One region of the Haloimpatiens massiliensis genome, then DNA from elsewhere that is predicted to be linked to it. Evidence: riboswitches for the same ligand, from Rfam matches in the RefSeq annotation. Region 1 holds a riboswitch; each other region holds the start of a gene.
What was found. Region 1 has a riboswitch for cobalamin ahead of C1715_RS01065 (energy-coupling factor ABC transporter permease). Riboswitches for the same ligand answer to the same signal wherever they lie in the genome.

Region 1 (8,368 bases):
TGGCCTCTAGAAATCCTCTTTCGGCCTCCGCTTGAGTTTTGCTTTCTTCATGGTGAATAGGCTTTAATATTTCTTCTATTTTGGTATCATCTTTTCTTATCTCTATAGCAAGGATTCCTTGCGCTGGTGCTGGAAGTATTATTTCCTCGTCTACATAAAAAATTCTATTCTTGATTTTGTCATCCATACCTAATCTATTTACACCTGCTGCAGCCAAGACTACTCCATGAAGATTTTCTTCTTCTATTTTTCTTATTCTAGTATCTATGTTCCCCCTTATAGGTACTATATCTAAATCCGGTCTATACTTTAAAAGCTGATATTTTCTTCTTTTACTGCCTGTACCTATTCTAGCTCCCTGTGGCAAGTCCTTTAAAGAATTATACCCTTCTCTAAGAATTATCACATCTCTAAAGTCCTCCCTCTTTGGCACATAAGAAAACTTAAGTCCCTCTGGAAGAGTTGATGGCATGTCCTTCATGCTGTGAATTGCTATGTCTATCTTTCCTTCTAGAAGCTCTTGCTCTATTTCCTTAACAAAAATACCCTTATCTCCTATTTTATCTAAGGCTACATTTTGAATTTTATCTCCCTTTGTCTTTATCACTTTAAGCTCCACTTCCACATGTGGATTCGCTTTTTTTATCTTATCTATAACCCAATTAGTTTGTGTAATCGCCAATTTACTGCCCCTAGACCCAACAATTACTTTCATGCTCTTAAAATCTCCCTTCCTAAATTAGAATATATATAAATGATCAAACCACAAAAAGGTACAATGTGGTGGAATTATGTAATTTATAAGTCACTCATACATTTATAACTATAAGGATTTATTTTTAATTGTTTATAAAAATCCTTAAGCTCTTGTAGCTTCAAATTTGCTAAGTTATTTAAAATATTTTTCTTCTCACTATTATCCTTACAAGTTTCTAGAATAATTTTTCTTACTTTCCCAAGCAAACTGACGTATTCTTCATAGTCTTCACCATAAGTTTGTTCCAGCTCCCTTCTTATTTTAGCACAAAGGGATGGACTATTCCCTAAAGTGGACACTGAAATTAAAAGGTCGCCCCTTTTCACTGTAGAGGGTACTATAAAACTTGAATCTTCTATATCATCAACTACATTACAAAGTATGTTTTTTTCAACACAAAAAGATGCTATTTTACTATTTACCTCCTTTGAATTAGTTGAGGCTACTACTAAAAAAGCATCCATTATATATTCACTTTTATAATTATCTTTAACTAAACAAAGCTTTTCTGCATAAGCTTCTTTTAAAACAGAAAAATATTCCTGAAAGCTAGGAGCAACAACATAAACTTCAGCTCCATACTCTAAAAACTTCTTACTTTTTCTAAGGGACACGTGTCCCCCACCAATTAATACTATTTTTTTATTATCCAAATCTATCATAAGTGGATAGAACATATCTCTTCTCCTTAAAAATCAAATAATTTATTCACCATATCTATATAGGTATCCATATGATCAGTTTCTTTTATATCCTTAAGGTTCTTTATAGGTTCTCTTATAACCCTCTTTAAAGCAGAACCCAACATCTTCTCTATTATCTTCTTTTCCCTACAGTCTAAATCTAATTTTCTATTTATGTAATCTAAAGTATCTTGTTGAATTTCACTGCATCTGTCATTCAAAGATTTTATAACAGGATCAACCTTTACCTTTTCAAGCCACTCTATAAATTCTTCCACATCTTCTCTTATTATCTCCAAAGCCTCTTTAGCTAGTTCTTCTCTTTTTATTAAATTTTCCTCAGAAGTTTTCTTTAGATCATCTATATCATAAAGATGTACATTTTTCATTCCTTCAACCTTTTCCTCCACATCCCTTGGAAGAGCCAAATCCATTATATAAAGCTCTTTTTTAATGTTTGGCATATCCTTCTTAGTAAATATCATATGTGGAGCTGATGTAGCAGTTATGACAATATCTATATCATTTAAAAGAGAATATCTTTCTTCATATTTTATAGTCTTAAGCTCCGGAAACTGAAAACACAAATCCTTTAATTTTCCATGAGTTCTATTGGTTATATAGATTTCATCTAAACCCTCTTCTTTTAAATATTTTAAGCTTAAACTACTTATTTTTCCTGCACCTACTATAAGAGCCTTTTTACCATTTAAGGATTGTAGTTGCTCTTTTAAAAGTTTAATACCAATATAACTAGTTGAAAGAGGTATTTCGGATATCTTAAGCCTACACTTTATATCTTTAGCAGCAGTTATAGCTTCTCTAAAAAGCTTATTTAGTATCTTTTTACTGCCCCCGACTTCCATAGAAAATTCTAGAGCCTCCCTAACTTGTCCTAAAATTTGATCCTCTCCTAATACCACAGAATCCATGCCTGCAGCCACCATATAAATATGATTTATAGCCTCTTTACCTTTCTTCACAAATATATAGTCATGTATATGATTTATATGAAAGAATTCCTTATAGAATTTTTCTACATCTTTTATTCCCTCATTTATCTTATTACTGCATATGTATATTTCACTTCTATTACAAGTAGATAAAATAACCGCTTCATTAATGCGTCCATCCAGTAAATAATTTATTCCTTCTATCTTTTTAGTTTCGGTAAAAGAAACTTTTTCTCTAACTTCTATAGGAGTAGTATTATGATTAACTCCTACTACTGCTATTTCCATATTGTTCCCTCCAATAATTATAAAAACCTTCCTCGTTCTTAAACAAAGGCACCTGCAAATTTTTATGAAGTTTTACAAGCCAAGGCTGATTTAGACCAGCTTCTTTAAGAAGCTCCTCCTTTGTAAATACTTCCTCTACACTTCCTTCTCCTACTACCTTGCCCTTACTAAGTACATACACATAATCACATATGTCATATATAGAATCCATGTTATGGCTAGATATAACTATCTTCTTGCCCTCTTCTCCTAGCTTATGTATTATTTCTGTGACACTTTCAGTCATCACTGGATCCAATCCTGCAGTAGGTTCATCAAGTAATATTATATCACTATCCATAGCTAAAACACCTGCCATAGCTACTCTTTTTTTCTGACCATAACTTAAAAAATGTACCGGTTTTTCCTTAAATTCGTAAGCTCCTGTTTTTCTTAATACACACTCTACTCTCTCTTTTATTGTATCCTCAGGAAAGTCTAAATTTCTAAGAGCAAAAGCCACATCATCATACACATTAGAATAAAATATTTGCTTATCTGGATCTTGAAAAACTATACTTACCTTTTGCCTAAATTTCCTTAAAAACTTCTTATTATATTGAATTTTCTCACCCTCATAAATTACCGAACCTTTTTTAGGTTTTAATATTCCTATGATATTTAAAAAAAGTGTTGACTTTCCACAACCATTAGCCCCTATTATTCCTATTCTATCTCCCTTATTCATATCTATGTTAATATTATCTAATGCTACAGTTCCATCCTCATACACATAGGTTAAATTTTCCGTCCTAAGCATATTTTCATCCCCTTCTTTTATCCATTAAAAGTTATGTTTTAAGAGTATCTTATTTAAATCACCATGCAATTATCATTTATCTACTATATTTTCTTTTTCATCTTAAATTCTACATTTTAAACTCTCCATCATAAAGCTTACTTTCTAATGATATAATTAATTCTTCATATTTAAGCATAACTCTTACAAATAAGCATCGTATTAAAAGCGAAAGAGACTTATAAGAATTTTTTCTATTATTATACCCAAATCTCATTTCTTGAGCAGTGTGTATTTCCTTGCACTCTTCTAAAAATATAAATATAAATCTATAAATTAATATTAAAAGTTCAATAAATACCTTAGGCAATCTAAATTTTTTAAAAACCACTATAAGTTGATTCATAGGTATAGTTAATGCCATAAAATATGTGGCAGCTACACAAGCCATAGCTCTGAAAAATACATGTCTGCAGGTAACAATTGCATCTCTAGTTATGCCTATGTAATTTTTTGACAGTGGTAGTGCCCATAAAAACAATTCCCTTTTAGGAGAACAGGATATTAAAATAGTTATAAGACTCACAATTAAAAAAGCTGTAGGGATACAAAGGAGTTTAGTATACTTTTTAAAAGGAATTCCAGCAACTCCTACTGTTAGTATCAGTAGAAATAGAAAAATACATAGATTAAATCTATAATCCCTCATATTTAGGGATAAAATTAGTATTCCTATGGCAAAAAAGAATTTTGCCATAGGATTAAAATTTCTTAATCTATTGGTGTATGCATATTTATCTATCAGAAGCACTTTTTTTCTTTCCTTTAAAATAACCTAATGTATATCCTATAACCCCTGCACCTATAGCTCCTTGTGCACAGAAAAGTAAACTTTCTATTTCTCCACTTGGTGGTTCCCAAATGCTTTCAAACCATGGTTTATATCCTGGGTTTATTTCCGTTATAGCCCCTTCTGCCTGATCATCAGCACCTGCAAATTCAGCTCCGCTCTTAAATACTAAAGGAGTTATAATAAGTGCCAATGTTATTAAAAGTAAAATTATATTCTTCTTTTTTGTTGAAGTGCCCGTATTAGTTGATGCTTTCATCTTTTAACACCCCTTCACGTTTATAATCTAAAAGTAGGTTGTAAACTACAGTAGTTAAAAGTCCCTCTGCTATAGCTAAAGGTATTTGAGTTACTGCAAATATACCTAAGAATTTTACAAGTGAAGCTCCTATACCTCCTGATGTAGCTGGAAAAGCTATAGATAACTGAGTAGCTGTAACAACATATGTAGCTAAATCTCCTAAAGCTGCTGCGAAAAATACACAAGTTGATGTCTTAACATTGTTTTTCTTTAAAAGTTTAAATATTGCATAGGATACTAAAGGTCCTACTATTGCCATAGAAAATGTATTTGCACCTAATGTAGTTAGTCCACCATGAGCAAGTAATAATGATTGAAATAATAAAACTATTATACCTAGCACACTCATAATTGTAGGTCCAAATAAAATTGCTCCAAGCCCTACTCCTGTTGGATGTGAACAACTTCCTGTAACTGACGGTATCTTTAAAGCAGATAACACAAAAACAAATCCTCCAGCTAAAGCAATTAATATTTTCTTATTAGGCTGCTCCTTAAATATCTTATTTAAATTTTTAATTCCCATTACTAAGAATGGTATTGTAACTATAGCCCAGAAAATACACCATTTTGCTGGCAAAAATCCCTCCATTATATGCATAGCTTGTACAGTGGAAGGCGTAATAACTGCTAGTAATGCAAGAGCTGCAGCTAATTTAAGTTTTTCTTTACGCATTTTATATCCCCCTCTTAATTTTTATATTTATTTTAAATAAATCACAGGATTTAAATAGTAAATAGAGCTAATAAATATATTCAATAATTGAGGTGAGAAGATACACACAAATAAAAAACCCTAACCAATAGGTTAGGGAATTTTTTCTTATAATCATCTATTTAACAGAATTAATCCATTAAAATTATACAATAAATTATAAGTAGTCTCTTCCCTCCGAAGGCATACTTTAAAATCTTAGGCAGGTCTCCTGACTTAAGTTCTCTCTACTTGTTGGCCTTCCCGTATAATACAGTGGCATAGTCAACTTTCGTCCCTCTTACAGTAGCGGGGGCTGTATTGGATTTTCACCAATTTCCCTTTTAATATTAATAACCTAAATTTTTCTTTTTTAAATTTTACAATCTAACGATACCACAAAAAGTCAAAATATTCAATAGTATATAAAAATTTCTCTTATAAGTTGTCCAAATTAAAATTCATAAAGTACTGAGCACATAGCTACTCCTGCACCTACAGAACAAAATACTGCTTTAGCTCCTCTAGGTATATCCTTGCCCTTAACAGCATGATGAAAAGCTACTATCGGGCTAGTTGTGCCAGTGTATCCATACTTATCTCCAATATAAGTGAATTTATCATGGTAATCCTCTATATTTAAATATTTAGCAGTTTCCGTAATAAATTGCTTTGAATATTGAGATAATAAAAAAAGCTCTATATCATCAATTGTAAAATGAAATTTTTTTGAAAAATATGTAATTGCCTTTGCCCATTCTGGAGCAAAAAAATCCAAATGAAATCCTCTCCACCTTTGCTTTTTTTCATATTCTCCTACATCATTATGTCTAGCTTTTGTCATACCACAAGCTGGAGACATTATTGTATCATAATATTTAGAGACAGTGGTATATTTTGAATCTAATACTCCTCTAAGAGTTTTCTCCTCTTTAGCTTCTAATATAAGGGCTGCTCCTGCATCCCCAGAAGCAGGATAAGTGTACTTACAATCTTCTCTTGCTATTGAAGACACGTATAATCCTCCACACACCAAACAATATCTTATATCATCGTTTGTTTTCATCATTCTAGATGCTTGATCCAATGCAACAACCATTCCTACACAATTAGAATTTAAATCATATACTATATGTGCATTTTGGGCATTTAATTCTTTATTTATTATTAATGCATTAGATGGCGTTAAATATTCTGGAGTATCTGATGAAAATACTATCATATCTAATTGTTCTGGTGATATATTTGCACTTTTTAATGCCTCCCTAGAGGCTTCTAGCGCCATAGTTAATGCATTTTCTTCTTTATTATCGATTACATATCTATATTTCCTCCCTAGATTATTTAAAAGTGCCCTTATGTCTACATCCTTATTGTCAAAATGTTTAATAAAAAATTCGTTTCCTACCCTTTTCTTTGGATGGTACACACCTGTGCCTATGATATTTACATTTCTAAACCCCATAATCTGTCACTCCCATTCGTCTATTTTAAAACTTTTATATTTATATTTATAATTTTAATTAAATATTTAATGAAACTATATATACCTTTTAAAAATATATTATCAATTTTTTGCATATTATTCAATAACTATATTATTTTCTCATAAATCTACTATTATATTGTAAAATCGTTAAATTTTTTATAATTACAAACGATAATATTATTGCTTGCTGTTAATAACGCTGCTAACAATATTTATAAAGAAAGGGTGTCAATTAGTGAAAGATGAAAAAACTATAATTTCATATCAAAAAGATACATTAAAGTTTGTAATACTCATTTATTCTTTTAGTTGTATACTTTCTCTTATTTTCTTTACATTTCTAAAAAAATTCGGAATAAACGAACAACTAAAATGGTCTACATTGATTAAGTTAGGTATTTTAACCCTTGTAGAAATATCCGTTCTATTTTCAATGTATAAAATGACCATAAAAGAAGGAGTATTGATACAAAAAAACTTTAAGTTTTTAAAAATGGCAATACTTATAATTACATATGTGCACTATTTATATTTAACTTTTACAATTCCATCTAAAGATCTGTGGTGGTTTATATTTTATTTTGTGATACTAGGTGCATTGTTTTTAGACTTAAAAATGCTGACAACCTCCATTGTCATGGCAGTAATAAGTGTATCAATTGTTTGGAAGTTTAATTCTAGCATCCTTCCTCAAGGAAATCTACGTACTTCTGAATTACTTATAAGGGGAATAACTGTTATACTAACCTTATTAGGTATTTATGCATTTGCTTATTTTGCTGCTAATCTATTGAAAAAAATAGATGAAAATGAAAATGAACTGACCATAGAACGTAATAACATGAAAAATATACTAGACGAATCCTCTGACTGCTCAAAATCCATACTTGAATCTAGTAAAGTTTTGGCTGATATAGCAAATCAAGAAAGTCTTTCTATTCAAAATATAGCTAATACAGGTTATACTTTAACAGAAGATTCTAAAAGTATATTAGAAAAAACCTCGAAAAATATATCTATACTAAATAATTTTCTTGAAAATACCAAAAGCATTTCCTCAAATATAAGCAATACTAGCGAAACATCATCAAAACTTATTGAGGTATCAAATGAAAATCAGAACTCCTTAGGGAAAACTCTAGATATAATACAAGAAATTGCCTCAAGCATAGATGTAACTTTGGATTCCACAAATATCCTTCAACAAAAGTCTGCAGAAGTAGATAATATACTATTAATTATTAGAAGTATTTCCGAGCAAACTAATTTATTGGCATTAAATGCTTCCATTGAAGCAGCAAGAGCTGGAGATTTAGGAAATGGTTTTGCAGTAGTAGCTGATGAGATAAGAAAATTAGCTGAAAGCACTAACGCTTCCCTGGAAGATGTGGAAAAAATTATAAGTGAATTAAAAATACATATTAGAGAAGTAGAAGATCATATGATAGGAAATAATGACAAAATTAAAAATGGTAATAATATATTAAGCTCTACAGTTGAAAGCCTTAACAATATGGTAGAACAATTAAAATCATCTAATAAAGATATACATTCAATAGATGAATTCACAAAATC
Region 2 (8,368 bases), on a different contig from region 1:
ACCTCTAGAGGCAATTTATTATTATGGCGGAAAGACAACATGTCCACTTTCATGCTATTGTCCTTAGCAATGATTTTAATAAATTCCTCATACACTGTATCAGTTTCTATATCTAAATTTATTGGATGTATCTCCTTAACCTTACTTCCTAATATATTCCACTCTACTTTTTTATTAGATCCTACCTTAATTTCCTTATTAAAGATTTTATTTTCTTTTTTTATCTTTTCTAACTCTTCACTTGATAGACAATTTTTATTAGAGGAAGATTTGAATTCTTTAATATCAGCTTTAATTTTCTTATATTGTTTTCTCATATCATCAATATCTGGTGCTTCCTCTTCAACTAAAACTTCAGCCTCAGCAATAGCATTTTTTATCTTAATAATATTATTCTTAGAGTAATCGCCTTTGTCATTTCCCAGCTTAGCCTTATCTAATAATGTATTTGCTTTCTTTATCTGTGTAGAAATAGCTTTATTATAATCCGATGGTTCGATAGACAATTTATAAAGTCCACCTATTACAAAAAAGGCCAATATACTGATGAGTATTATCCTTCTTATCCTTTTTCTTTTCATAACCAAACCCCTTATAAATTATTTGGAGAGACCACATTATATGATCTCTCACTGTTTAATTATTTTTCTATAGTTATAACCTCTCATTTGTAATTATTATTTTATACTTCCATTCCCTTACCTTTAATTATTCTTTTTAATTTTGCTATTTACCCTTTTGATTATTCTATTTGATTTTTTACCTATTGTACTTTAACAGATTTTTTTCTATTATATACAAATAGAATTACTCCTATTAATATGCAAACTGTTGCAATAATAGCTGGATAATTTCTTGAACCAGTTTTAGGCAAGGTATCATTATCCTCTTTATATTCACTGCTATTTTGTTTATCAGACTTTAAGTTTTTATTATCACTATCTGCATTGTCTTTAATTGAATTTTTATCTGATGATTTTTCTTTCTCTTTACTAATTTTCTCTACATCTTTTGATATTTCAGGAATAATATTATAATTTTCAATATATTTTTTCTCTGATTCTGGTATAGATTTATAGTTAGTTTCTACTTCATCTATAATATTCTTTATCTCATCTACATTATTCTTATCTACAGTAATCTTTTTATCTCCATCCATAAGTTTTTCATTAATTAATGCATTTATAAAGTCAACCTTCGCTGGAATAAAATACTGCTCATAACTAGTAATAGTAGCTAAATCTTCTTTAGTAAGTCCATTAATGGCTTTATCTACATTATCTATTAACGACTTACTATTAGTATTAATGGCTACACCAATTAATGTATTTTTAATAAGCTCGTCTACTTTTTTTATTTGATTTAATACTTTTTCTAATTTTTCTTCAGCTTTTTCTAATTTAGAAAGATTTGTAACTAATTTTTTACCGCCATCACTTAATTCATCATATCTTGCTCTTGTAGATACGATGGAAGCACTGTCTACAGAAGTAATTTTGTCCACTGGTTTTATATTACCTATTGCTTCCATAACACCTTTTGCTGAAACAGCATTCTGTAATTCTTCTACTTTTGCAACAGCCTTAAGTAATTTATTTGAATTTGTTATTTTAGCTTTTTCTTCATTTGATAACCTATCATAAGATGCTTTTAAAGCTAGAACTCTACCCTGGGCATCTAATGTTATATCTTTTAATTCTGGCAATGAATCAATACCTTTTATTAAATACTCTATTGGATCAACATTTTCTAATATTTTTTGCAGCTTATCAAAATTAGTAACCTTAGCTTTCTCTTGATCTTTCAAAGCATCATAACGTTCAAATATACGTTTAATTTCAAAACTATTATAATATGGAGAACCAGCTGGGTCTGGTAGTCTTTCAATTTGATTTATGATATCAGCAACACCTATATTAGTATTATTTTTCTTTCCATAATTGTAAAGTATTCTAGCATCATTGTAGAAAACCATATCTCCATTAGGAGCAATTGCTACACTTTGTGAAGCGTATTGTTTTTCTCCTATATTAGTAACCTTTTCATATTTAGGTTTAGTTTGTCCTATACTATCTCTAACAATATACATTACTGAACTGTCACTTTCCTTATCTGGTGCATAAGGAATAATATATAAATAAACTTCTTGATTATTTTCTTTTGTGGCATAAGCTGTAGTTAATATAGGAGTACCTTTTGTAATAATTTCATCTATCCTATAAATCTCTTCCATAGTGTTTGCATCTATTACGTGGAATGGTTCATTACTTCCCATAGTATGTCCACCACCACCAAGATATAATCTATCATTATAAATTACTGGACTTGATTGAGTTCCACCACCATCAACATCAGAAATGTATGCCTTCATACTCTCTTTTTTAAAAGACCCATCACTATTTATCTCATATGAACGTACTACAGCTCCCAGACTTCCAGCACCGCTAGCAGATATATATATACGGTTATTCTTTGGATAATATACAATAGTGGATGAAACCACTTCTTTATTTGGTAAAACCATGGAATCAATTATTTTTCCTGTTTTTGCATCAACAGATCTTACTACACTACCCTCTCTTCTAATTTTACCTTGATCTGCAAATATAACTGCTCCATTTACAAATGCAGGACCCGCATTTGTTCCAAATCCTAACATTGTATTAGTTTCTACAGTCCATGCTGATTCTACCACTTCATCTGATTTTGAAGGATCTACATCTGTAGTTTTAAAAGCAGCATATTTTCCATTACGATCTCTTGGTCCTGTATATACATAACCATCATTGTAAAATACCTGTGCTTGAATTTGTGCACCCTCTGCTATTGAAGCAGTAACAAATAACTGTTCTAAAGTATTTGCATCATATGCGATTAAATATGTTTTCCCTGGCTGTCCGTTTTTTCTTGTAACATGTCTTGGAACAAAAATCTTACCATCACCATAAGCCAAATTTATAAAAAATGCGGCATCTCCTGGAGCTGGTGCAGTTTTTATTACTTTTCCAGTACTAGTTTCAAATTTAATAAGTTTTTCATATATATAACAATAAGTATAGTTCCCTACTATAATAGGAGTGCCTGGAGTAGTAACCCAATCCGAATCGCTTTTAGATTCAGTATATTTCCACTTTAATTCCATTTCTTCACCATTTCTTGGGGTTTTGGCATCAGATACTCCTTGAAGCTTTAAATTTCCCATAAATTGTGGCCAGTTTAAAGTAGTACCAGCTTCTACTAACTTATCTGTTTTTTTCGTTTCAGCAAATACACTGGTAAAATTCGTTAATACCATAGCCATAATAATTACCATGGCCAAAAAATGTTTAAATATATTTAACTTTTTTTTCATTTTTCACACACCTTTTAATTTATTGATTTAAGATATAGTACATATTATTTTAAAATGCTGTAAATTTCCATTTTAAACTTAGTAATTCTATTAATATAGTTAAATTTAAATACATCAGTTTGAATTTAAAAATAATAAGTCAGTATGCTAGTATATTTAACTTGTTATTTCTTTTCATGTACCTTATGTAACTTTAAAACTAGTAAGTATACAACATAAACTTTTAAAAAATCACATAAAAAAATCTTCTAACACGAGGTTAAAAGACAGCGAATAAATAATATGAAAACATTTCCACATTTAACACCCCCCTATTAATCGTAGAGACTTTGGTGAAAAATATAGGCAGATATCCTGACTTAAGTATCATCATTTAAAAATGTCTTCCCAGTTACCCAGTGACATAATATTCTTAAACTCCTCTATTACAGTGGCGGAACCGTTCAGGATTTTAACCTGATTCCCTTTTAATCCATTGCTAAATCTTAATAAATAACTCTTCAGCAACGAAACCCATATTTTATTATTAAATTATTAACATGTTCAAGATAATATTAACTATACGGTATAATATTGTCAATAGTAGAAATCAGTAGAAATACGAAATAAAGAAGAAATTTAGAAATAATTTATTTATTTTAAGAAAAATAAGATAAAAATAGAGACGGTTAAGAACTTTTATCTAAAAATTCTTAACCGTCCCCCTACTTCTTTACTTTCCTCTGCTTAAAGCATAAGCTTCTCTTGTTAAAAACTGCTTTGTCTTAAGATATTCAGGTATGTTCTTTTCCTCATTATTTATAGTTATATTAGCAAATTTCCTTCTTAATTCTAGCATGTACACATTATTGTCATAAGGTAGCTTTCCAATACATCTCAGTCTAAGTTTAAAATTATCATCCAGTTCACTTATATTAAATAGAGTGAGAAATCTTTTACATCTTCCTTTGAAAGCTTCTTCAGGATCAAGATTATCTATTTCAGTGTTATCAAAGATAAAATCAATATTTAGATATCCATCCTCAGCATATATGTTTGATTTGCAGAACTCATTTATATATTGTCTATTTTGATTAGCTCTAGAAATTCTCGAAAATTCCTCAAGCTCATCTATAAAGGTCAAAAAGGACGAATCATCAATAATTCCTTTCATTTGAAAACCTTCACTAGTATGATCAGATATAGCCATAAGTATTGATACAAGTACCATTGTCTTAACATAATCATATTTATTTACATTTAATGTTTTGTAATCTGAATAGTTAAAAGGTCTATTACTAAATACGGACAATTTTCTAAACAAAAGAAAAGCACTCATTATTCCATGTTGGTAGTTTTCAAAATCCTTTGAATATCTAATGTGCCTAGAATAACTAAAGTACAACTGCATTTTAAGTTTATTATTTTTTAAAATTTTACTCTCCTCTTCTGTTAAATTTAAAATTGCTTCTTCATTTACTCCCTTTATCTCCCCACTATATCCATTAAATTTAAATATCTTTTTAATAATTTGCTCTGACTCTTCACCTGATTTTCGTAAAAAACTAAAATTATAACTTATAAGATTTATGAAATCTTTTATTAAATTATCGTGTATATCTGAATAACTAAAATCAAATTCACTAAAGTCTTTTATTCCAAAATGAGGCAGTATACTTTTTATATTTTTATTTATAGAATTTATTTTCTTTATAGGATAGCCAAGATCATGAGTTAAAGCTCCTAAACATCTTACGGAATCATTATAATCTTCAAATTCTTTAATAAGATCATCTAACTCAATTACATCCTGAAATACTTCTGAATATTTACTTTTTCTAAACACATCGGATATTTGCCTTAATTGTTCATCTTCCTTACCGTATTTGTTAAAAAAAATCTTAAATTCATGATTTTTTATAATATATTCACCTAAAAAATATACCCATAGACAGTGCATAGTATGATCTCTATAAAAAGAATCCGATGCAAATATAAGCTCTTCAAAATTTACATATTCATCAAAATATGCAAATAAATCATCATAACCTCTTCTATCAGAATCTATAAAGCTCATGGATGCCTCAAATAGAAGTTTCCAAAGTTTCTTGCAAATTTTAATTTTATTATGCATTTCATCAGCTTCTCTTAAGTTTGATATTTCCCTTAATATATCTTTCTTGTACCATGGTTTATTCTTCAAAAACGCTATTGAATCCTTACCAATCTCATTAATATAAAAATCAAGTACCTTCTTTTCGTTAATTATCCCCAATTAATTCACCCCATTTAAAACTATTATTTTTAACCATTATTTACTATTATATCATTGATATCAAATTAATTACAGAGTGTGAAAAACAGTACAACTAGGCCCATTTAAGATACTTTCTGCATGCTTCAGATAGCTACACTGTCCTCTTACTTTAAATTTCTCTTTTTGTAAATAATAATATAGAAGAAATTATTGATAAGACTGTTATTATAACTGTTATTATTAGAGGTTTACTGGAGAACTCACTTGAAAGCTTCGAGCTTTCTGCTATAAGAGTAAAAGGATTAAAAGAATATTTAAATGTATTTAAAAGAGTTAACAAGATATTTATTCCCATAGATAACAGTGCAACCGCCATAGATTTTTTAAACAAGCTGCTAAACAAAAATATCAATGAAAGAATAAACAATAGATAAATATATACACTAGAAGAACATATAAACACAGTTTTTATATTAGGAAAATCCTGCTTAAATACAATAAAAGAATAATATATGTTTGTGATTACAGAAAGCGTACTTATTATAAATACTACAACCCCATAAAAACAAAATTTTGATATTACAATTGATGCCTTATTTGCTGCTTTTGTTATAGGAAATATTATGTTTCCCTTAGAAATTTCATTGCATAAAACTCCACTAAGTGTAAGACATAAAATCAATACACAAATTTGAGGTAAGGTACTACTTAAATAGTTTGCCACAGAATCCATTGCTGATGTTTTAAAAAGACTTGACATATCAGTTCCATATTGTTTTTCTAAAAGCTTTGGTGTGACTTTTAGCATAGGAGGAGTTAATAGCGCGAAGAAAAAGAATCCCATAAATAATATTATTAGTTTATGTTCTCTTTTAGCCTCTATAAATTCCTTATTTATATATGCCTTAAATGTCATTGCAAACACCTGCCTTAACAAGATTAAAGAATATATCCTCTAATGATACTTCTTTTTTAGTAAAGGATTTTATAGGAGTATTTAAAGATACTAAATATCTAAATAAATCACATTCATCTTTTAAAGTATTATCCACATAAATTAACATTATTTCTTCATTTTGTTTTATATTTTTTATAAATTGTGGATAATTTTGTTTTTGTACACAGCCATCAAAAATCACTTCATAATAAAAGGATGAATACTGCTTTTTAAGTGAGTCAAGAGTAGTTGAAGTAACAATTTCACCTTTATGAATTATAGTTATATAATCACATATATCTTCTGCATCACTTAAAAGATGAGTTGAAAAAAATACTGTCATACCTCTTTTCTTGAGACTTCTAATTATATTCATAACTTCTCTTCTACCTTCCGGATCCAATGCTGAGGTAGGTTCATCCAGTATAACTATCTTAGGATTATTACATATAGCAGTAGCTATCCCCAATCTCTGAAGCATGCCTCCTGAAAGAGTTTTTATGGTTTTATTTGATGCTTCTTTTAGACCAACTACTGAAAGTAATTCATCTCTAGAAAAACTAGAATCTTTAGAAGGAGAAAGGCTTAGTATAAAATCTAAATATTCCTTAACTCTCATATAGTTATAAAATTTAGGTTGCTGAGGAAGATACCCTATAGATTTTCTCTCATCATCATAATTAAGCTCTTTTTCACAAAAGATTACCTGTCCTGATGAAGCTTTTTTCAAACCACATATTATATTCATAGTAGTAGTTTTACCTGCTCCATTTTCACCAATAAATCCGTAAATAACCCCCTGTGGAATCTTTAAGTTTATATTTTTAAGTACCTTAAAATTGCCATAATTTTTATTTAAGTTTATAAGTTCTAAAGTAAAATCATTGTCCCCCTCACATATATTCATTGGCCTTCATCCTTTCCTAATATTATTTAATTCCCTTATAAAATTACTAATTTCATTTTCCCATAATTATTAATTTCATTTTTCTAAAATTACTGCTTTCGTTACTTCTTAATATCATTATTTTCATCACTTCCCTTACATTTGTTTCATATTTTCTAATCCTCATTTCTGCCTATTATTAAAAATGCAATACATCCTATAGAATTAAAACATAGTATTGTCCACGCCCATTTTGGGATAAATTTCACTGGACTTTTTGCTATTATTATAAAACAGTAAATTGAAAAAATAGCTTGAAGTATTAATATTGGTATTAATAATGTAAAATCTATAGTCACAATATCCACTCCTTTACTTCCTATTTGCATTTATTTATAAGCTACAAATTACTTATTTTTCTTCTTAAAATATATTTTTTTATATATTAAATAAATTAAGGCTGAACTAGGCACATTCATTAACCCAATTATTCCCCAAAGCCAAGGATTTGGAATATTATTTTTCATCGCATCTCTGAAAATAATAGTTCCTTGAATAGTCACAAGTATAAGCAGCAATATAATAAGTACTGTATTTCCTGTCACTAGCCTTCCCTCCTTGCTTTTCTTCTAATAATAAATGAATTTATTATTAGTAATAGTATAAGTAATACAAATTGGACTTCCACTATCGCTACTATTGAAACCTTTGTACACATAAATCCAATGAAAATAGACATTAAAGTAGCTACCAATAAGAATTTAATTGTAGCCTTTCGAAGCTTAATATTAAAACCTATTTCCTGTCCCTTTTCTACTATAGAACTTATATCAATAGAAACAGGTATATTATTTTCCATATCATTTGTAATGGACATCTTATCTAAAATAGATTTTAGTTCAAATTCATCAGAGGTAGCACCATCTAGTGACCCCTCATAGTACTTATCAATGTTTT
Region 3 (8,368 bases), on a different contig from region 1:
CATTGTATTTTTTTTCATTAATAATTCACCTACTTTGACAATTTAATATTTTTTAATAGTCTCTTAAAGAGGAGATAGTTAAAATGTTTCATAATATCTAAATACCACTAACTATCTCCAATTTTATTCCTAATTCTAATTAGAAATTACTAAATACATACTATTTCTTTATTTTACATATTGATTTTCTTTTTAGAACAAACAATATTCCTGCACTGCAAACAAACAAAATAACAATAGGCATAGTTTTTGAATTATCGCCTGTTTGTGGAGTTGACATATTTTCATTTTCTATTTGTGCATTTTCATCTTGTACTTCTCCACCCAATGCATATGTGCCTTGTTCATCTTCACCCTGGTTATTTGATGATGATTGTTCATCCTTTATGCCAAGCTTAGAATTTGCACTAATAAAATAATCTGAACAATGATCAATTTCAAATACTGCTTTTCCATCTTTAACAGAAATTTCATTAACTAATTCGCTTTTACCTGTTTTTTCATTAAAATAGTATAAGAAATAATCTCCATCTGCTAAATCAACATCTATAGTTACTTTTGCCTTTCCTGGTAGCTTACCTTCATGATCAAAACTTAAAATAGTAGCATCTTTTGCAATACTTTTAATTTTTCCATAATTTTCAGATGTAAATGAAATCTTTGTATTAAAACTAATAGTTGGATCTGTAATTTCACTACCCTTAAAGCTTATTGAATAGTCCTTACCTTCTATAGTCTTATCTTTAAAGGTATACACTTCGTCAGAACCAATTATATTTTTAAATACATCACTTATTATTGTCTTATTATTTTCAAGTTCATTAATTACTTTTTCTGCAAATAAAACATCCTTATAGTTTTTAACATGCTTTCTATCCTTTTCATTAAGTTTTTCATATTCAGCCTTTAACTCTAAAACAGTGTTTTTATCCTTTAAAGTTATATTCATAGGATATATTTCACTAAAAATTCTATCATCAATTTTCTTTACCTTAGCTTCAATTTCTTCTATCTTTTTCATTAATGACTCTAATTTTTCACAGCCAGTTTTCTTATCTGGTAAATCTGGTAATGCTTTTAGAGCAATTAAAAGTTGAGAAACATTATTTTTATCATCAAGTCCAATATCACTTGGTAATCTGTCAATATTTTCTAAAATCAATTTTAACTTAGCAAGATTTTCTTTTTCTAATTCTTTTTTAAGTTCCTTAAGCTTGCTATTTGCATTATTTAATTTTTCAATATTTGTTACCTTTTTCTTATCAGCATCGCTTAGTTTATTAAATTTTTCATTTATTTCTACTATTTTTTTCTCATCATTTAAGGTAATTGTTTCTGGAAGATTCTTAATAGAATTTATTACATCATTTATCATGGCTTCATCTGTTACCGTGATACTAATTTGGTATTTTTTCACTTCATTTTTTCTATTTTTTATTTCAATCTGTATTTTATCTCCATCCACAGCTTTTATTTCAGAGTTTAATGGTATACTGCTTGTATCATAAGCACCCATTGGTATATTTACAAAGCTAAAACTCTTTACATTGGATGGGATTTCAAGAGAATAGCTTTGTTTATCCTTATCAAAAGCTATGTTGTAATTATTTCCATTACCTTTTATAATGAATTCCTTTTGATTGGTTTCTGGACGAAAATCATATAAATTTCTCATATTATTTCTTAAGCGCCAGTAAGATACCAATCCATAAAGAGTCTGTTCTGTTGCCATACTATTTGATGCATCAGGTTTAGAAGATGGATTTTCAGGATCATACTTATATGAATGTAAAAATCCCCCGTCCCTTTCATTTCTATATTTCATTATTCCATCAATTAGAGTTTTTCCATTTTTTATAAATCTAGAATCTTTCTCGCAGTCAATTCCAATAGAACACAATGCAGTAAGAATTTGAATTGTACTTTCTACATTTTCAGTTCCCCAGCTAGTAAAGTCCCCATCATTATTCTGTCTTGTACCCATTAAATCTAGACCTTCATCTATAATTTGTTTTATAGTTTTATTACACTCTATATAATTTCCTTGTGCGTCCTTAATCTTTTTTGATTTATATGTGTACACCTTATCACTGTTATAATATGGTGCCAAAGCTTGTATAGCCATACCTGTTATATCTACATCAGATACATTTCCCCAAAGAGCAAATCCACCATCTGCTATCTGTTCTTCAAGTACTGCCTTAATAATATCATCCCTTGTATATTTAGCTCCTTCTGGAACCTCATATTTCATGCTGTCCAAAGAAATAAGTGCCCAAATAGCTCCATTTATACCCTGTCCTTTAATTCCTCTTCTTGTAACACAGTTATAAGTTCCATCTGCAATTAGATTTATAGGCTTACCCTCTGGGTCAGTTCCAATCTTTGTAGGATCGCCTCCCATAGCGAGAACTGCTAAAGAAATTCTATGCCACTCAGTACCTTTAACAGCATGCAATTTACCTTTTTCTTTGTATCTTTCAGTAACATTTTTTTCTATAGCAGAAAGATATGCAGCATAATCATCTTTATATCCATATCTTCCAACACCTATTGGAAACCAATCACCTGGTGTGGTTCCTGCCATTGTTAAAAATTCAGGATTTAATAACTTTTCATTTCCCTGCTTTGCCCATTTTATTATTCCTTCAATGGTTTCTTCTAGCTTTGCATTGGAAATAGAATTTACTTTTACTTCCTCTGCAAAAGCATTAGTGGTCATTCCAAGTATCATAAATATCGAAAGTATAATACTTAGTAACCTTTTTTTAATTTTCAAAATATACACTTCCCCTCTAATTTATTACTATGTCAACATAAAACTGTATTAATTATGCTCTATTATTCAACTTTAATTAACTTTCCTTGAACTACAAGCCTAGCATTTTCCCAATCATATGCACAGGTAGACAAAGTAATCATTGTATCCTTACAGTTAAATTCAACATTTCTAAAATACAATGCGGAGCTTTTGATTAACTTTAAATAATTGCTCACTTCTTCATCATTATTAAAATAAATTTTTCTATAATCAAAGTCTGCATTTACAACAAAAACAGAGAAAACTTCAAATTTATATTTTTTAGGAAGAATAGCTAAGTCTACTAATTGATTATTCTTATAAAACTCTTTATTTTTAAAAAGTTTTAAGTCTGCAAACATGCTTCCATCTTTCATGTTATGTCCGTATAAAATTATGTTCTGTCCAGCTAGACTATTATTGTTTAATTTGTTTCTGTAATCAATAAAAATAGTGCCATACTTACTTTTATTCTTTTTAATATCATGTTTAATATAAAATTCATTATTTGCACATTGGACTACTGGATAATTAACTTTACTGTTATTAATCTTTATAATCCCTTTTATGTCACTATTTATATCAATTAAACTTTGCATAATATTTCTATTTTCACTATTATTACTTGATCCATTTTCGATTATTTGAGAAAGCTTTTTGGATAAATTATCATTTAATTTTTTATTATAGTAAAATTTATATCCCATATAAACAAGGCTCGCTGTAGAAAAGAGAAAAGCTATTAGTGCAATTAAAAATAGTATCTTCCTTCCTTTCTTAACCTCTACTTTAAATATCATATTTAACCCCTTTCTCAAAAAACAATCAAAAATCTTTGCTCTATATTTCTTTAGGGCACCAAAGTTTTCATTATGAATTTATATATTTTTATTGTATTTTTTCCTTTTTGAAACAATCAACACTACTAATGTTGCTAAAGCTGTAATAGCTACAATGCTCATCATGAGAATAGGTGACTTGTCTCCTGTTTTAGGTGTTTCCGTAATTTCTGCTAATTTAGGTGTATCTTCAACATCTGCAGCTTTAAATGTTTCTGTAGCTTTTTCTGTTTTATTTGTCTCTGCATTTTCTCCTGATTTTGATTTCTCTGAAGTAGCTTTAGCTTTTTCTGCAATAGCATACAAACTAAAGTGATCTGTTTCAAAAGATATAGTATTACCATTAATAGTTGCTTTCATATCTTGTAGAGTACCATCTTCTAATATTCTGTACACAAGTACTCGACTGTGATCATAATCAGTAGGTATATTCATTGTAACCTTCACTTTACCATTTGGTTGAATTTTTTTCTTCTCACTTTCTAGTGAAATATCGAAGGATTTAAATTTTTCCGAAGTACCCTTTAATGCTGTTTTAATCTTATTGAAAACCGTTGCATTTGACTCTATTACTGGTACTACTACCAGTTTTGTATCCACTGGCACAACATTAGACTGCATTTCTACCTTAATTCCAGTATCTTTGTCTTGATTCTCTACTGGTTTAGTGCTTAGTTTAGGAACTGTAACTTTACAAGTAGCAGTTAAATTACTAACTTTTGCAGTAATAACTGCCTCTCCCGCTTTTAGCGCTGTAATCTTTCCATCTTCTACCTTTATAACTGTAGCATCTGAACTTGTCCATTGTACAGTTTTATCATCTGTGGTATTTTCTTCTTTATAACTAACTATTAAATTTTCCTGAGCATTTTTTTCTAATACTAAAGATGTACTATTAAGTGATATGCCAGTCAAAGGAATCTTTAAATCTTGAATCTTTTTAATTGCATTATCTAACTTTTCAGCATTTGTCACCTTTTTCTGATCATTAACACTTAATTTATCAAATTCTTTCTTTACTTCCATAACTTTTTCTTCATCTTTTAGTGTAATATCCTCTGGTAGACTATCTATATCTTTTATTATTTTTTGTAAATTTCTATTAAGTTCTTCAATGGTCTCTATTGATTTGTTTAACTTTTCAGCATTTGTTACTTTTTTCTGATCAGCACTACTCAACTTATCAAATTGCTTCTTTATTTCCATAACTTTTTCTTGGTCATCTAATATAATATTTTTAGGTAAGTTATCTATCTCTTTTATTACATTTTGTAAAGCTCCATTAATTTGGTGAATCTTTTCTATTGCCTTATTTAATTTTTCAACATTTGTTATTTGTTTCTGAATATCACTGGTTAGATTGTCAAAATTGGACTTTATTGCTATAACCTTTTCCTCGTCATCTAATGTAATATTCTCTGGTAATTTATCTATCTCTTCTATTACAAGATCTTGAATCTTTTTAATCGCATTATCTAATTTTTCAGCATTTGTTACCCTTTTCTGATCACTACTGCTTAATTTATCAAATGCTTTCTTTACTTCCATAACTTTTTCTTCATCTTTTAATGTAATGCTTTCTGATAAATTATCTATATCTTTTATTACGTTTTGTAAAATTTCTTTTATTTCTTCAATCTTCTTAATTGCATTGTTTAACTTTTCAATATTTGTTATCTCTTTCTGAACATCAGCAGTTAGTCTATCAAAATTTTCCTTTACTTTCATAACTTTTTCTTGATCATCTAATGTAATATTTTCTGGTAAATTATCTATATCTTTTATAACAAGTTTTTGTAGTTCAAATTGTTTTATAACTTTATCTAATTTCATATAAATTTCATCTACAGACTTTTGTGTTGCATCCAATTGAGCAGCTATCTTATTTGCCTCGTCATATACTGACTTAATCCAATTTTTTGCTAATATTTCTTCTTTATATTTAGCAGAATTTATAGAAGAAAGTAATGTCATCAATCTATCTTTATTGGCTACTTCATAAAAGTCGGTATTTTCACCACCCATGGCATATCCGCCACCGATATCGGCACCATATCCATATAAAGTAAATTGCACACGAATCACATCTCCATCGGCTGGATAAGAATCAGCAAAACCTACATTTGGGAATACATTATTTAGAGCATACATCCAACCAGACATAAATGTGTAATCAAACTCTCCCAAGCAACTAGCATCATTTAAATTATCTGGTGGCCAGTTACCTTTACTCTCTAAAACAGTTTTTAGTCCTTGTGGTACTTTATCCTCAATATTGACAGGAGCATTCAAAAGTTGTGCTTTATCTTGATCTGTACATCCATGATCAAGTACCCCTCCATCTCCTACTATAGACAAATAAAAGCTATCCTCCAATCTTCCAGTATGTTCATATGAATAACCATGTTCAGTCAAAATACGATCTAGTGCCTGTGCCGCATTTTCACCTTCATAAATTGGAACTTGTGTGGGTTCAATTATAAAACCTCTACCAATTGTTAATGCTTCTACTGTCCAAGTAGCATAACCAATTAACTCACCCTTGGCAGCTTTTTCATATATAATGTTATAGGTTTTAATTGCTTCAATATCACCAGAAAAGGCTCTTACAACAACTGTATTTTTACCCTCTTGACTAAATTTAAGTGTATAGCTTGTTTTGTTTTCGTCATCCCAATTTGGATTTACCTTTTCTCCATTTAAGGTAACCTCACTTGATATTTTTTTGCCATCCAATCTAGCAACAACATCGAAGGTTTTTTTACTACCTTTTAGTGTAGCACCATCAATTAATGTTGTTTCTAAGGAAATTTGTCCATTTTCAACCGCATAGGCTGATTCTGGAACTGCTATTATCAGCATAAACAGCGACAACAACAGAGCCAAGACTTTTTTCACTTTCATTTTTTGTTTCCCCCCTATAAAATATCTAAATTATTAAAACAAAAAAGAGAACCTAAATTCGGTTCTCTTTTAAAACAGATTATTAAAAATTAATTATAAATAACAAGTACTTAAAATAATACTTATTACTTGCATTAAAATAATCAAGCTAAAATCCCACCGATATTGCTTAAATAACAACATAAGGCAGGTCTCCTGACTTGAAATCATCCTACTAACTTAAAGTCTTCCCAGTTTTACCAGTGACTAAGAACATTAAAATATGTTCTTCTATAAGCTTTCGTCTTTCTCACAGTAGCGGGGGCTGTTATGGTCTTTCACCATATTCCCTTTTAATGTACGTTTGAATGTACAACCCTACATCTAATAATTATTCAATTTCAATTGTTTAAATTTAATCATACAACTGTATTATATATCTTATGTATCCATAATACAATATATTTTGAAATATTTATCTTTTATGCTTTAAAAATTACATTACTAGAAATCAAAAAAATTCTATTATCCCAAACTAAATATTTACCATGGTTCCAAAGGTCTTATCCCCAAAAATTTGATGCAACCCCAAGCATAATAGTAATTAGGATAATATCACCTGTATAATATTGTAAACAAAAAAAACGTAAAAGCCATCTCATTTTCATATTGTTTCCATGATTTTAAATATATAATCTATACTTTATCTTTACTCTTTCCATTTTCTTTATCATCTTTTCTCCAAATACAAATAGGAAAAAGGCTGTACCAAAACCATGAACAGCATCATAGGGAGCACCTGAAATGTAAAGCATAGCTAGTGATTTAAAACTTATAGTTACATTTGAAGCTGGTATTGAACTGGCCATGACCATAGCAGCCATATTCATTATGCCACCATATATTATGAAGGTTGTAAAAAAACCATATATAGATAAAGTTATGTCATCTATGGGCAATCTCTTTCTTTGTATAAAAAGTCCAAGCACAAGTCCTACTGCTCCAAATGCGTATAGCCACCATCCAAAAAAAGTTGCCGTAGACTTTGTATAAAGATATATCACATAACCTATTGATATGGATATTATGATACTTAATACTGGACCTACTATAATTTGAAAACTTCTTGATTTTACCTTATCCACCTGGGTTTTATTAAATATTAACCCTGACAAAAATCCTAATATACCCCAGCAAAACATTTGCCATGGTGTCCATGGACCATGTCCTGCAAAAAAGTTAACAACAAATCTTGAAATAGCACCTACTAAAAATCCTGCTTCTGGTCCAAGAGATATGCCTGACAAAATAACCATTGCAGTTCCTGGTTGAAAAGGTGTCATCATAAAACACATTAAATTTCCAACAGTAGTTAAAGCAGACATTACTGCTATCATTACTATCTCTCTAGCTCTTGGACGTCTTTTTTCAAACACCATGAAAAATGGTAGCATTGTATAAAATACTATGAATAATCCTATGAGTAAATACCTTTTATCCTCTAAATATTTAATTCCTATAAATATAGTAATAGGAATTATTACAAATATTATAAATGCTGATACAGCTGTTCTTTTCCTAAATGCTAATTCATAACGTTTTGGATCATATTTTCTTGACATAATTGAATCACATCCTCACAGGTTATTGCATTTTCAAATATATGTTTTGACATGCGGTTTGACGCTGTGGTATAAAAACTGTTGCTACTGAAAATCTCCCTTGGTGTATCCTCTGAAATAACAGTTCCATCAAACAACATGGCACATCTATCAAAATACTGGGCACAGAACTCTATATCATGAGTAACCATAATTATAGTTACTCCTTCTTTTTGAAGTTTTTT

Region 2: it holds a riboswitch for cobalamin, as region 1 does, so the genes downstream of both, C1715_RS07165 (LPXTG cell wall anchor domain-containing protein) here and C1715_RS01065 (energy-coupling factor ABC transporter permease) in region 1, are expected to answer to the same signal.
Region 3: it holds a riboswitch for cobalamin, as region 1 does, so the genes downstream of both, C1715_RS07140 (Ig-like domain-containing protein) here and C1715_RS01065 (energy-coupling factor ABC transporter permease) in region 1, are expected to answer to the same signal.

What each region holds. Positions count from the first base shown of each region.
Region 1 covers NZ_LT854635.1:46,141-54,508, reverse strand. Annotated here, with positions in the region: gene hemC (hydroxymethylbilane synthase) at 1-715, opposite strand, end outside; gene C1715_RS01090 (precorrin-2 dehydrogenase/sirohydrochlorin ferrochelatase family protein) at 799-1,419, opposite strand; gene hemA (glutamyl-tRNA reductase) at 1,446-2,681, opposite strand; gene C1715_RS01080 (energy-coupling factor ABC transporter ATP-binding protein) at 2,656-3,480, opposite strand; gene cbiQ (cobalt ECF transporter T component CbiQ) at 3,590-4,270, opposite strand; gene C1715_RS01070 (energy-coupling factor ABC transporter substrate-binding protein) at 4,254-4,568, opposite strand; gene C1715_RS01065 (energy-coupling factor ABC transporter permease) at 4,552-5,286, opposite strand; cobalamin riboswitch at 5,510-5,681, opposite strand; gene C1715_RS01060 (ketoacyl-ACP synthase III) at 5,759-6,769, opposite strand; gene C1715_RS01055 (methyl-accepting chemotaxis protein) at 7,029-8,368, shown strand, end outside.
Region 2 covers NZ_LT854639.1:406,903-415,270, forward strand. Annotated here, with positions in the region: gene C1715_RS19755 (DUF4430 domain-containing protein) at 1-581, opposite strand, end outside; gene C1715_RS07165 (LPXTG cell wall anchor domain-containing protein) at 764-3,352, opposite strand; cobalamin riboswitch at 3,680-3,884, opposite strand; gene C1715_RS07170 (hypothetical protein) at 4,065-5,606, opposite strand; gene C1715_RS07175 (hypothetical protein) at 5,758-6,504, opposite strand; gene C1715_RS07180 (ABC transporter ATP-binding protein) at 6,494-7,432, opposite strand; gene C1715_RS07185 (PLDc N-terminal domain-containing protein) at 7,588-7,779, opposite strand; gene C1715_RS07190 (hypothetical protein) at 7,819-8,016, opposite strand; gene C1715_RS07195 (hypothetical protein) at 8,016-8,368, opposite strand, start outside.
Region 3 covers NZ_LT854639.1:395,140-403,507, forward strand. Annotated here, with positions in the region: gene C1715_RS07125 (DUF4430 domain-containing protein) at 1-18, opposite strand, end outside; gene C1715_RS07130 (prenyltransferase/squalene oxidase repeat-containing protein) at 161-2,779, opposite strand; gene srtB (class B sortase) at 2,842-3,600, opposite strand; gene C1715_RS07140 (Ig-like domain-containing protein) at 3,679-6,543, opposite strand; cobalamin riboswitch at 6,712-6,918, opposite strand; gene C1715_RS07145 (ECF transporter S component) at 7,206-8,144, opposite strand; gene C1715_RS19750 (ABC transporter ATP-binding protein) at 8,108-8,368, opposite strand, start outside.